Regions from separate parts of the Psychrosphaera haliotis genome, predicted to be linked through region 2. Evidence: predicted binding sites of a transcription regulator. Region 2 holds the regulator's gene; the other holds the start of a gene.
What was found. Region 2 encodes NrdR, which represses ribonucleotide reductase genes. Its sites were predicted from a motif close to AAACACNANATNTNGTGTTT; they were not measured.

Region 1: a site for NrdR is predicted at 1,870-1,889, ahead of nrdA (class 1a ribonucleoside-diphosphate reductase subunit alpha). Genes of this name have one in related genera too.

Annotation. Positions count from the first base shown of each region.
Region 1 covers NZ_BAAAFQ010000001.1:239,336-246,427, forward strand. The annotation lists gene gyrA (DNA topoisomerase (ATP-hydrolyzing) subunit A) at 1-681, opposite strand, end outside; gene ubiG (bifunctional 2-polyprenyl-6-hydroxyphenol methylase/3-demethylubiquinol 3-O-methyltransferase UbiG) at 926-1,654, shown strand; gene nrdA (class 1a ribonucleoside-diphosphate reductase subunit alpha) at 1,978-4,293, shown strand; gene nrdB (class Ia ribonucleoside-diphosphate reductase subunit beta) at 4,335-5,465, shown strand; gene yfaE (class I ribonucleotide reductase maintenance protein YfaE) at 5,492-5,758, shown strand; gene ABD009_RS01055 (DUF2987 domain-containing protein) at 5,762-6,409, opposite strand; gene ABD009_RS01060 (glucosaminidase domain-containing protein) at 6,413-7,092, opposite strand, start outside.
Region 2 covers NZ_BAAAFQ010000004.1:86,699-93,790, reverse strand. The annotation lists gene glyA (serine hydroxymethyltransferase) at 1-1,236, shown strand, start outside; gene nrdR (transcriptional regulator NrdR) at 1,317-1,817, shown strand; gene ribD (bifunctional diaminohydroxyphosphoribosylaminopyrimidine deaminase/5-amino-6-(5-phosphoribosylamino)uracil reductase RibD) at 1,820-3,046, shown strand; gene ABD009_RS03090 (riboflavin synthase) at 3,064-3,723, shown strand; gene ribBA (bifunctional 3,4-dihydroxy-2-butanone-4-phosphate synthase/GTP cyclohydrolase II) at 3,749-4,858, shown strand; gene ribH (6,7-dimethyl-8-ribityllumazine synthase) at 4,949-5,413, shown strand; gene nusB (transcription antitermination factor NusB) at 5,423-5,842, shown strand; gene thiL (thiamine-phosphate kinase) at 5,870-6,850, shown strand; gene ABD009_RS03065 (phosphatidylglycerophosphatase A) at 6,852-7,092, shown strand, end outside.

The sequences.
Region 1 (7,092 bases), on a different contig from region 2:
TTTACGTCCATTAATGATTGCCCCTGTAGGGAAATCAGGACCTGGTATATGAGTCATTAACTCTTCTAAATCAATATCTTCATTATGCGAAAGTGCTAACGTAGCATCAATAACTTCACGTAATGAATGAGGTGGAATGTTTGTTGCCATACCTACGGCGATACCAGAAGAACCATTTACTAATAAAGCGGGTACTTTAGTTGGTAATACAGCAGGAATATGCTCAGTACCATCATAGTTCGGAACAAAGTCTACAGTTTCTTTCTCAAGGTCAGCTAGAAGTTCATGCGCAATTTTTTCCATACGGACTTCCGTATAACGCATTGCGGCTGCTGAGTCTCCGTCGATAGAACCAAAGTTACCTTGGCCGTCTACTAATGTATAACGAAGGGAAAATGGTTGAGCCATACGTACGATTGTATCGTAAACGGCGCTATCACCATGTGGATGGTATTTACCTATTACATCACCTACTACACGAGCAGATTTTTTGTAAGGTTTGTTCCAGTCATTGCGCAATTCATTCATTGCGAATAATACACGTCGATGTACTGGTTTTAATCCATCACGAACATCTGGTAATGCACGACCTACAATTACGCTCATCGCATAATCTAGGTAACTGGTTTTTAATTCTTCTTCAATATTAATCGGGCTAATATTGTTGGCAAGATCTGTCATAAACGCACTGTTCCCTGCAACTACTTTAATGAAGTTTTATTGTTATAAAGTCAGCTCGCGATTGTAACACAATGACGATTACTGGCTAGTTTAAATTAGTAATTTGTACTACTTCCATTTAAATATCAATCTATAAGTTTATACAAAAACAAAACTTTTCTACTTCAAAGATCCTTTTAGGATCTTTATAATAAATTTTAGATATGCCATCGTACGTCTGTGGCGACTAATTATATGGATCAAAATGAAGTCTGAACAAATTCCTCAAAATGATATTAACGTTGATGACAACGAAATCAACAAGTTTAACTCTATTGCAGCCGCTTGGTGGGATACTGAAGGTGAATTTAAACCTCTTCATTTGTTAAACCCTACTCGCGTTGCCTATATCCAAGAAAAAACCGGCGGCGTCCAACACAATAAAATTTTAGACATAGGTTGTGGTGGTGGAATTTTCGCAGAGCAATTAGCTAAATTGGGCGCAGAAGTAACTGGCATTGATTTAGCTGAAGACTCTTTGAGTGTTGCGAAACTGCACGCATTAGAGTCTGGTATCAATAATGTAGCTTACATAAAAGCTAACTCTGAAGAATACTCAGAAGCAAACGCCAATGCATATGATGTTGTTACGTGTTTGGAAATGTTAGAACACGTCCCTGACCCAGAATCAGTTGTTGCTTCCGCAATTAGAGCCTGTAAGCCCGGTGGTAAAGTCTTCTTTTCTACATTAGATAAATCATTTAAAAGCTATTTACTAGCGATAGTTGCAGCAGAAAAAGTATTAAAAATTGTGCCGGACGGTACGCATGACTTTAATAAGTTTATAAAGCCTGCAGAGTTAGTAGGTTGGGCTGAGAAACATGGTGTTAAAGTGAGAGATGCCGTAGGTATCCATTTTAACCCATTTACAGAACAGTTTAAGATTAAACCAGGTGTTGGTGTTAATTACTTATTGTACTGTGAAAAGTTATAAATGGTGTTGCACGTTTAGCACCAATTTATGAATTTTTTCGAATAAAAAAAAAGAATATATTTTAATTTTAAGCTAGATTTTTTCTGTCGGTAATTGATAGTAAATGTCATAGCGTTAGGGAACACTTACCCATTAAATAAACGCCTATTTTTGCCCCAACATTTAGGGTTGCATTGAAGGTCAACACACCTTATCTTGTGTCACTGTAATATTTCAAACACTATATGATGTGTTTTTATCCAATGGGTAAAAAAGTTGGTTAATGTTAATACAATTAGCTTAAACCGTGCGCATACAATAAAAATAAAGGACAAGCAGGCCAGATGAATACCAGCCTTTCTGTTAGCAAACGAGACGGTTCAAAAGAACTTCTCGACTTAGATAAGATTCACAGAGTTATTACGTGGGCAGCCAAAGGCCTAGATAATGTTTCTGTATCTGAAGTTGAAATTCGTTCACACATTCAATTTTATGATGGTATTAAAACAGAAGACATTCATGAGACGATCATTAAAGCTGCTGCTGATCTAATATCTGAAACTTCTCCAGATTATCAGTACATGTCTGCTCGTTTAGCGGTTTTCCATTTGCGCAAAAAAGCATATGGCCAGTTTGAGCCACCTCGCCTGTTCGACCATGTTAAAAAAATGGTGGGTGATAAGCGTTATGATGAGCACTTATTGTCTGACTTTACAGAAGCCGAATTTGACGCAATGGACCAGTTTATTGTTCACAATCGTGACTTAGACTTTAGCTATGCCGCGGTAAAACAACTTGAAGGTAAGTACTTGGTACAAAACCGAGTAACCGGCGAAATTTATGAAAGCGCACAGTTTCTATATGTCCTTGTAGCAGCGTGCTTATTCGCAAAGTATCCCGCAGATACCCGTTTAGATTACATCAAACGTTTTTATGATGCGGCTTCACAATTTAAAATTTCATTACCTACACCTATAATGTCAGGTGTTCGTACCCCGACTCGTCAATTTAGCTCTTGCGTATTAATTGAAGCTGGCGATAACCTAGACTCTATTAATGCAACATCATCTGCGATTGTTAAATACGTTAGTCAACGTGCAGGTATTGGTATTAACGCAGGCCGTATTAGAGCTTTAGGTAGCTCAATTAGAAATGGCGAAGCATTCCATACTGGTTGTATTCCGTTTTATAAACACTTCCAAACGGCAGTAAAAAGTTGTTCACAAGGTGGTGTTCGTGGCGGCGCTGCAACATTGTTTTACCCTCTTTGGCATTTAGAAGTTGAATCTTTACTGGTTCTTAAAAATAACCGCGGTGTTGAAGAAAACCGTGTTCGCCATCTAGATTATGGTGTGCAGTTCAACAGAACTATGTACTCACGTTTAATTAAAGATGACTACATTACCTTATTCAGTCCTTCTGACGTACCAGGTCTTTATGATGCTTACTTTGAAGATCAAGACAAGTTTGAAGAGCTTTACGTTAAATATGAAAACGATGACAGCATTCGTAAGAAGCGCATAAAAGCCATCGAGTTATTTAGCTTGTTCCTTAATGAACGTGCAAGTACTGGCCGTATCTATCTACAGAACGTTGACCACTGTAATACGCACAGTCCATTTAACCCTAAGTTTGCACCGGTTAGACAAAGCAACCTTTGTTTGGAAATTGCATTGCCAACTAAGCCACTTCAACATATTAATGATGAAGAAGGTGAGATTGCATTATGTACATTGTCGGCCTTTAACCTTGGTGCTATTAAGTCTTTAGATGAGTTAGATGAATTAGCGGAATTAGCAGTAAGAGCTCTAGATAGCCTACTGGATTACCAAGATTACCCAGTAATAGCAGCTAAAAATGCAACTATGGGTCGTCGTACGTTGGGTATAGGCGTAATCAATATGGCCTACTACCTAGCTAAAAATGGTGCAAAATACTCAGATGGTTCAGGTAACAATTTAACGCACAGAACTTTTGAAGCAATTCAATATTACCTATTAAAAGCATCAAATGTGTTAGCGAAAGAGCAAGGCGCGTGTCCTAAGTTTAACGAAACCACCTACTCTCAAGGTATCTTACCAATAGATACTTACAAAAAAGCGGTCGATGAGTTTTGTGATGAACCTTTACATTTAGATTGGGAAGGCTTGCGTGCAGACATGGTTAAGTATGGTTTACGTAACTCTACGCTTTCTGCATTGATGCCTTCTGAAACATCATCTCAAATATCAAATGCGACAAATGGTATTGAGCCACCTCGTGGTTTAATCAGTATAAAAGCAAGTAAAGACGGTATTCTTAAGCAAGTAGTACCAGAAATTGCTACGTTACGTGACCAATATGAATTGTTGTGGAGCCTAGAAAATAACACTGGTTATTTGCAGCTTGTCGGTATTATGCAGAAGTTTATTGACCAAACAATTTCAGCTAATACAAACTATGACCCAAGCAACTACCCTGATCACCGAGTGCCTATGCAGCAGTTATTAAAAGACTTGCTGATGGCTTATAAATATGGCGTAAAAACACTTTACTACCATAACACTCGTGACCAAGCTGGTACGGTAACTGAAGGTGGCAAAACAAAATCGGTAGAGCCTCCAACAACAGTTGTAATTGAAGACGATGAAGACTGTGAAGGCGGTGCGTGCAAAATTTAATTGCACGCCATTCATAACCTAATTTAAGTAGAGTAAAGATAATGCGTTATACCACTTTTAATCAACACGATGTTAATCCGTTAGAGCAACCAATGTTCTTTGGCGAAACTGTAAACGTTGCTCGTTATGATCAACAACGTCACTCAATTTTTGAAAAACTCATAGAAAAACAATTATCATTTTTTTGGAGACCAGAAGAAATTGATGTAAGTCGCGACCGCGCAGACTTCCAGTCAATGACGGAAAGTGAAAAGCATATTTTTATCTCTAATTTAAAGTATCAAACTTTATTGGACTCTATTCAAGGTCGTAGCCCTAACGTTGCTTTGCTACCAATTACCTCTCTACCAGAGTTAGAAACTTGGATTGAAACTTGGTCATTCAGTGAAACTATTCACTCACGTTCGTATACGCATATTTTACGTAACTTATTTAATGACCCTAGTCCAATTTTTGATGACATTGTTAGAAACGAAGAGATTCTTAAACGTGCATCAGATATTTCACAATATTACGACGACCTTATTTTCCATACGCAACTTTTCCAAACACTTGGCGAAGGCAAGCATACTGTTGAAGGTGTTGAATATACGGTAACAATGCGTGAGCTTAAGAAAAAGCTGTACTTGGCAGTAAACTCAATCAATGCTTTAGAAGCAATTCGCTTCTACGTAAGTTTTGCTTGTACTTTTGCTTTCGCAGAACGTGAGATTATGGAAGGTAACTCTAAAATTATCCGCCTAATCGCCCGTGATGAAAATCTTCATTTAACTTCTACGCAGCACATCATTAATTTGTGGGCTGACGGTCAAGATGATCCAGAAATGCAAGAAATTAGCATGGAATGTTTTGCTGAAGCACAAGAAATTTTCTTAAAAGCTGTTGAACAAGAAAAAGAATGGGCGACCTACTTGTTTAAAGACGGTTCTATGATTGGTCTTAATGAAGAAATTCTTTGCCAATATGTAGAGTATATTGCTAACCATAGAATGGCGGCAATTGGTATGCCTACTATGTTTGATGTAAAGAGCAACCCTCTTCCGTGGATGAACAAATACTTAGAGTCTGACAACGTTCAAGTTGCACCGCAAGAAGCTGAAATTAGCTCGTACCTTGTTGGTCAAATAGATTCTGAAGTTAATGCCGCAGCATTTGATGGATTTGAACTGTAATTGTTTAGACAATTACTTTTCAACCTATGGCCAAAGTTAACGTAATACAAAGTGAAAAATCATTAGCTAAGTTCGAGTTTCAAGACTCAGAAGCTAGTTTGTTAGATTCACTGCAACACAATGGTGTAGAGATGCTTTATCATTGCCGAGAAGGTTTTTGTGGGGCATGTCGTTGTAAAATTAAAAGTGGCTCTGTTACCTACTTAAATGAGCCACTTGCCTTTGTAAGAAAAGGCGAAATATTAACTTGCTGTAGTAAACCTGCAGGCGATATAGAAATAGAGCTTTTATAAGCTCTATTTTTGTATGTAAGGCAATGCTTTTGTTGGTTTTATTGAAAACTCAACATGTTCTATATTATTTTCAAAACTACTTTTGGTGATCGTACAGCCTAAATCGTTACATTCACCTTTTGCTCCACTTACTATTTCCATACTACTGCCTTCAGGAGCTAAAAACGTAGCTCCAATGACTTCTGGTGCAAGGAATGACAACATACCAGTTTGCTTTTCAAGCGCGGCATCAAACGTATCGATAAGATCAATAATCTCATTCGCCTTTATGTTTGTGGAAAACAAACTGATACTTTCTATTCGCATATCTAAACCACAGTTATCATCATTTACTTTTTCGATTACAACTTGGGCTTTATCTAAATCGTACTGCTTGTCAAAAGGCAAAATAACTTCACCTGACTCATAGAAATACACTTTCTTTGATTTAAGTTTAGTTTTTAGCTGAACCGACTTGATGCCACAAGGTTTGCCAGTAGTCATTTCTTTTAAATAAAAAGCTAACTTAACATTTTGAAATTCAGGCTTGTCCAATTTCTCTATACGATCAAAAAAACCATCGTAACTTAATGACATAACATTTTCAGTAGCAAAAACAGAACTGCATACTAGGGTCGGTATAACCAACCCAAAGAGTTTTAATATTTTCATCAATTAATCTATATACTTATTATTTACTCGGATCATAGTTTGAATTTCTTCAACGTAAGCTTCTCTTCTAATGGAGTATTTTAACAAACCAGTTGCTAAAACTTGAGGGTCTAACTCTTCTTGTTCAGCACGCAACTCTTCTCTAACATCTCTAAGCATTACATAAGCATGACCAGTATTTAGGTTATTAAAATAACTTCTTATAGATGCGATTGGGTGATGGAACATTCTAACTTCATAAGTTTCACCAGCTGGGCGTCCTGTAGGAACAACGCCACAACCTTTTTTAAAACACCATTGCCCAAATAGATTATTTGCTTCAAGCGCAAACCTAGACGTGCCCCAGGCACTTTCATTTGCGGCCTGCATTAAAACTAAAGCGACAGGCAATGTATCTGCCCTTCTTAATACTTTTGTTTTTAATTCTTCAAACGGAACATCATTTTTTAAACTGTAACGTTTTAGTATTTTATTAAAACGCTGCTTTTCGTTTTTTGCAGTGGGTATTGCTGTTAAATTTGAAATAAAATCGCGCTGTTGTTCAACTTCAGAATTTACTTGCTCTACTAATGGTTGTAAATACGAAAAAAACGCTCTTTTCTTTTCCTTTACATCGTTATATTCCGCGAAGTTAGGTAGGAATTCATTTGCGTAGGTAACCGTTTGCTCTTCTTCTGTCATTA
Region 2 (7,092 bases):
ATCGCAGATTTCGACCCAGAACTATGGGCATCAATGCAACAAGAAACTCAACGTCAAGAACACCACATTGAGTTAATCGCTTCTGAAAACTATACCAGTCCTCGTGTAATGCAAGCACAAGGTTCACAGTTAACAAACAAATATGCCGAGGGTTACCCTGGCAAACGTTATTATGGCGGTTGTGAGCATGTTGATGTTACTGAACAACTAGCCATTGATAGAGCTAACGAATTGTTCGGTTCTACTTATGCAAACGTTCAACCACACTCAGGTTCGCAAGCAAACTCTGCCGTTTTTCAAGCCTTACTTAATCCTGGCGACACGTATTTAGGAATGAGCTTGGCCCACGGTGGACATTTAACACACGGTTCACACGTAAACTTCTCAGGTAAAGTATATAACGCAATACCTTACGGTCTTGATGATGCGACTGGTGAAATTGACTATAAACAAGTGGAAGAACTAGCAGCTGAGCACAAGCCAAAAATGATTATTGCAGGTTTTTCTGCATATTCAGGTATTGTTGATTGGGCTAAATTCCGTGAAATCGCTGATAAAGTAGGCGCGTACTTGTTTGTTGATATGGCTCACGTTGCAGGCTTAGTAGCTGCAGGTGTATATCCAAACCCAGTTCCTCATGCTCATGTTGTTTCAACAACAACTCATAAAACACTTGCGGGCCCTCGTGGTGGTTTAATTATTTCTGGTGCAGATGATGAAGCACTTTATAAAAAGTTAAACAGTGCTGTTTTCCCTGGCGGTCAAGGTGGTCCACTTTGTCACGTAATTGCCGCTAAAGCCGTTGCGTTTAAAGAAGCGCTACAACCAGAATTTAAAGAGTACCAAGCTCAAGTATTACTAAACGCACAAAAAATGTGTGCTGTAATGCAAGAACGTGGTTATGACATTGTTTCAGGTGGCACTCAAAACCATTTGTTCTTAGTTGATTTAATCAATAAAGATATTACTGGTAAAGACGCAGATGCTGCATTAAGCAAAGCCTTTATCACAGTGAATAAAAACTCAGTTCCAAATGACCCGCGTTCTCCATTTGTTACATCTGGTCTGCGTTTAGGTACTCCGGCTGTAACACGTCGCGGTATGAAAGAAGCTGAGATGGTTGAGTTATCAAACTTAGTTTGTGATGTATTAGACAATATCGATAGCGAAGAAAGCTTGGCTGCTGTGAAAGAAAAAGTCGTTGCGTTGTGCGCGAGATTCCCAGTTTACGCCTAGTCTATTTTTTACAGTGAAAGCTGTGTTAATATTTAAAGCCGTGGAAACACGGCTTTTTTATTTTTTCTAGGAAAACTCACATGCATTGTCCTTTTTGCTCTGCTACGGAAACTAAAGTCATAGACTCTCGTCTTGTTGGTGGTGGCTCTCAAGTTCGCCGAAGACGCGCCTGTAATGAATGTAATGAACGATTCACTACGTTTGAAGGGGCAGAATTGGTCATGCCTAAAGTGGTGAAAAGAGATAGCAAACGAGAACCTTTTAATGAAGAAAAAATGAGCGCAGGTATTTTGCGTGCCATCGAAAAAAGACCGGTTTGTACTGAACAGGTTGATCAACTCATTCTTTCAATAAAAAAAGAAATCCGTAATACCGGTGAACGAGAAATATCTTCTGAGTTTATTGGTAGTCTTATTATGGATGGTTTAGTCCAATTGGACAAAGTGGCGTACGTTCGTTTTGCTTCTGTATATCGCTCATTTGAAGATATAAAAGAATTTGGTGAAGAAATTGCGAAAATTGGTCAGCAAGCTGATAGCGCAAATGAATTAAAAAGTCGTCAATCTAAGTTGTTCGAATAAAAATGTCTCAAAACAACACCACTAGCTCTTTCTCTCAGCAAGATTACACCATGATGGCACTGGCAATTAAGCTTGCTAAAAAGGGTCAGTACACTACAACGCCTAATCCCAATGTAGGTTGTGTGATTGTTAAAGATGGTGCAATCCTAGGCCAAGGTTGGCACCAAAAGTCAGGTACAGGCCATGCAGAAGTTAACGCGTTGCAGGCTCTCAGTATTCAACAAACAGCTGGTGCTACCGCCTACGTCACATTAGAGCCTTGTAGTCACTATGGCCGAACACCACCTTGTGCACTTCGTTTAAAAAAAGCGAAGATTAAAAAAGTTATTGTTGCCATGTTAGATCCTAATCCTCTTGTTGCCGGTAATGGTGTTGCTATGCTTCAAGAAGCCGGTATAGAAGTGCAAATTGGTTTATTAGAAACTGATGCTAGAGCGTTAAACCCTGGCTTTTTGTCGAGGATGGAAAGGCAACAGCCTCATGTACGCTTAAAGTTAGCAACATCTGTTGATGGTAAAATAGCGTTACATAATGGTGAAAGTAAATGGATTACAGGTCCAGCAGCTAGAGCCGATGTGCAAAGATATCGAGCGTTGAGTTGCGCTATTTTAACCACAGCAAAAACGGTCATTAGAGACAATGCAAGACTTAACGTAAGGCCTGAACAGCTTAACATTCAATATGAATTTACTAATATTGTTACTGACATTCGTCAGCCTATAAAAATTGTTTTGGATGGCAAAAACAAAATAACACCAGAAGTTGCAAGTGGCCTTGCATTATTTGATTGCAACATGGCTAAAAACCAATCAGATAATAAACTTACACCGGAAGATAGGCCTCAGGTAGTATTAGTAAAGTCAGAGGCTCACCTTGAACAGGCGACTGTTGATTTTAAAGAGTTTGCCAACGTCACTATAGTTTCTTCAGTATACAATAAAGAAAAAGGCTTTTGTGTGAGTGACTTAATTTCTCACTGCAATCAGCTGTCGATTAATAATTTGTGGGTTGAAGCTGGTAGTCAATTATCGGCGTCATTTTTACAAAGCCAAGTTGTAGATGAGTTAATTCTTTATATGGCGCCTATTATTATGGGTAAAAATGCCATTGATTGTATTCCACTTGGTCCATTCGACAGTATGAAAGAGACAAAGTCATTAAATTTACTAGACTATAAAATGGTTGGTGATGATATCAGATTCACTTATCAGCCAATAAACAAGCATTAACTAAAAGTGGAATTACTGTGTTTACAGGAATAATCGAAACAATAGGAACAATAAAAAGCCTTAAACGAATGGGTGAAGATTTCCAAGTGGAAGTTCAATCTCCAACTTTTGACTTCTCAGACGTAAACCTCGGGGACAGCATAGCAACTAATGGTGTGTGCCTAACCGTAGTGGAAAAGTCTGAGCAATCCTTTAAAGCCGATGTTTCAAATGAAACCATTAGCTATACCGGATTTAAACATTATCAAACAGGCCAATTAGTTAACCTTGAAAAAGCGATGTTACCTACCACTCGATTTGGCGGCCACATGGTAAGCGGTCATGTTGATGCGGTTTGTTACGTAGCGTCAATCTATAACAATGGTCGCGCTAAAGATATTTGGCTTAGTATCCCAAGTCATTTAGAGAAATACGCCGTTAAAAAAGGCTCAATTACCGTTGATGGAATTAGCTTAACCGTCAATGATGTTACTGAAGGTCAATGTAAGTTGACAATCGTACCGCATACCTTTGCTGAAACTACACTATCAAATGTAGCCGTTGGTGATGCAGTTAACGTTGAAATTGATATAATAGCTCGATACGTTGAAAGATTACTCGGTCATGCGTCAAGTGGGAAAGACCCAAAAGGCGTGGACATGTCATTACTGGCAAGAGCCGGTTACCTTAATAAGTAAGCCTCATCCAAAATTGGTAGAAAATATGAATTTGAATACACCAGAAGAAATAATTGAAGACATCCGTCACGGTAAAATGGTCATTTTGATGGATGATGAAGACAGAGAAAATGAGGGTGACTTAATCATGGCGGCAGACATGCTGACGCCAGAGCATATTAACTTTATGGTAACCCACGCTAGAGGTCTAGTTTGTTTACCAATGACAGAAGATCGAGCAAGAGCGTTAAACTTAACGTTAATGGTAGATAATAATAATGCTCAGTTTGCTACTAACTTTACGGTTTCAATTGAAGCTGCCGAAGGCGTAACAACAGGTATTAGTGCTGCAGATAGAGCAAGAACAATTCAAGCGGCTGTCGCTCCAAATGCAAAACCAGCAGACATAGTACAGCCGGGTCACATTTTCCCTTTAGTTGCTAAAAAAGGCGGTGTTTTAACACGCGCAGGCCATACTGAAGCTGCCGTTGACTTAGCTCGTTTAGCGGGTCGCGCTGACTGTGGCGTTATCGTCGAGATATTAAATGATGATGGCACTATGGCTCGTCGTCCTGATTTAGAAGTGTTTGCGAAAAAGCACGACCTAAAAATTGGCACTATTGCAGACTTAATTGAATACAGAAATTTAAATGAAACGACGGTAGAAAAAATTGCTAGTTGTAAAATACCGACTCAATTTGGTGAGTTTCAGTTAGTTACATTTAAAGACACAATTGACGAACAGTTACACTTTGCAATGGTAAAAGGTGACATTGATAAAATGGATGCACCTCTTGTTCGTGTTCATTTACAAAATACATTCAGTGATTTATTGAGTTCTGACCGCTCAGTAAACCGCAGCTTCTCTATTGATTCTGCTTTGCAAAAAATATCAGCTGAAGGCGGTGTTCTAGTATTACTTGGCAAGCAAGAAAGTAATCAAGAGCTTATAAATATAGTTAAACGCTTTGAAGCGGAAGACAATGGCGATAATTTACCACCGGCTAAATGGCAAGGCACTTCTCGTAATGTTGGAGTAGGCTCACAAATACTTGCACAGCTTGGTGTTAATCAAATGCGTTTATTAAGTTCGCCTAAAAAATATCATGCACTTTCAGGCTTTGGCTTAGAAGTTGTAGAGTATGTAAGTGAATAAGATCTAAGATCGCGCGATCTGCTAACATCTACTAATATGTTGTGGTATTATCGCGCAAAATTTTTTAAAGATAAGAAATAAGGTTCCCGAATGAACGTCATCGAAGGCAATTTTCGTGCGACAGGTAAAAAATTCGCAATTGTAGTATCTCGTTTTAATCACTTTGTGGTTGATAGCTTATTAGAAGGCGCAGTTGATGCCCTAGAGCGTCATGGCGAAGTAAACCAAGACGATATCACTATTGTTTATGTTCCTGGCGCCTATGAATTACCATTAGCGGCAAAAAAGATCGCTAAGCGTGGTGAAGTTGATGCCATTATTGCTATTGGTGCAGTAATCAGAGGCGGCACACCTCATTTTGAATTTGTTGCAGGTGAATGTAACAAAGGTTTAGCGTCTGTATCGTTAGATTACGATATACCAGTATCATTTGGTGTAATCACAACAGACAGCATTGAACAAGCTATCGAGCGCTCTGGCACAAAAGCTGGAAACAAAGGCGGTGAAGCTGCCCTTGGTGCACTTGAGATGGTTAATGTAATGGCGCAAATCTAAGGCAATATAATGAAACCAGCAGCAAGAAGAAAGGCACGTAGCCTTGCAGTACAAGCTATATATTCATGGCAGATTAGCCAAAACCACGTAAGTGACATTGAGCAACAGTTCCTTTTGGAAAATGACGTAAATAAAATTGACGTTGAGTTCTTCAAAGAAGCTATTCGTGGTGTTGCCGCACACTATAAAGAGTTAGACACTGCGCTAACACCTTATACTGAGCGTCCATATGAAGATGTTGATCAAATCGAAAAAGCCATCATGCGCTTGTCTGCATTTGAGTTAAAATTCAGAGTCGACGTACCTTACAAGGTTGCGATCAACGAAGGCATTGAATTGGCAAAGAAATTTGGTGCAGATGATAGCCACCGCTTTGTTAACGGCGTATTGGACAGAGCCGCCAAAGATCTTCGTATCCCTCTTAGATAACTAGACTCACACCAAAAGGAAATGGTTATGAAAGAGTTTGAAATGATTCAGACTTATTTTTCAGGCCGTGGTCCGCAACGTAAAGATGTTATTGTCGGCGTCGGAGATGACGCCGCTTTAATGAAAATGCCGCAGGATAAGCTGCTTGTCGTTGCCACAGATACCATGGTTGAAAACACCCACTTTTTTACAGATACAAGTGCCAGATCAATTGGTCATCGTTGCTTAGCGGTTAACTTAAGTGATTTTGCTGCTATGGGCGCCGAGCCTGCTTGGGCATCAGTTGCTATAACGCTGCCAAACGCTGATGAGCAATGGGTAAAAGAGTTTGCTGACGGTTTGTTTGAAATTGCAGAATATTATAATGTTCAAATTGTTGGTGGTGATACTACGCAAGGGCCGCTAGCGGTTACAGTGAGCCTTAAAGGATTTATAACAGAAGGCAAAGCGTTATTAAGATCTGGAGCTAAAGCGGGCGATTGGATTTATGTAACAGGTGAGTTAGGTGAATCTGCTCTGGCGGTTGACTCAAAAATTAATGGGCTTAAGTTCCCGGAAGATATTGCTAGCCATATTCAGCAACGTTTTGACTACCCAGTTGCACGAATTGCTGCCGGACAGGTTGTAAGACACGCGGCAACCTCTGCACTTGATATTTCTGATGGTTTAATTCAAGACCTTGGCCACATTCTTAAGGCCTCATCAGTCTCAGCAAGAATAGATGTAGAGCGATTACCTATTTCACATACGCTATACGATGCTGTTGGCCAAGAAAAAGCAATTTCTCTGGCGTTAACCGGTGGGGAAGACTATGAAATTTTGTTTACTGTGCCTGAACAACAAAAAGGTTACTTAGAGCAAAACGCAACAGCGATGGGTGTTAAATATACCTGCATTGGCCAAATTTGTGGCGGCGATACCGGAATTGAATTGCTGTTCAATGACGAGCCGTTTAACTTGAAAGGCCAAAAGGGCTTTCAGCATTTTTCGGATAAAGAAGAGAAGTAAAGTGGAAAACCCTGCGGCTAAATTTAACTTATGTAATAAAACACACCTTTTAGCTACAGGGTTTGGTAGTGGCCTTGCGCCATTTGCTCCTGGCACGTTTGGGACATTAGCTGCCATCCCTTTTTACTTAGCATTTGTTTATAGCCCAGCTTATATATTTATATTGTTCACTCTGTTTACTTGCGTAGTGGGCCCTTATATTTGTGGCAAAGCTGCGTCGGACATCGGCGTTCACGATCATA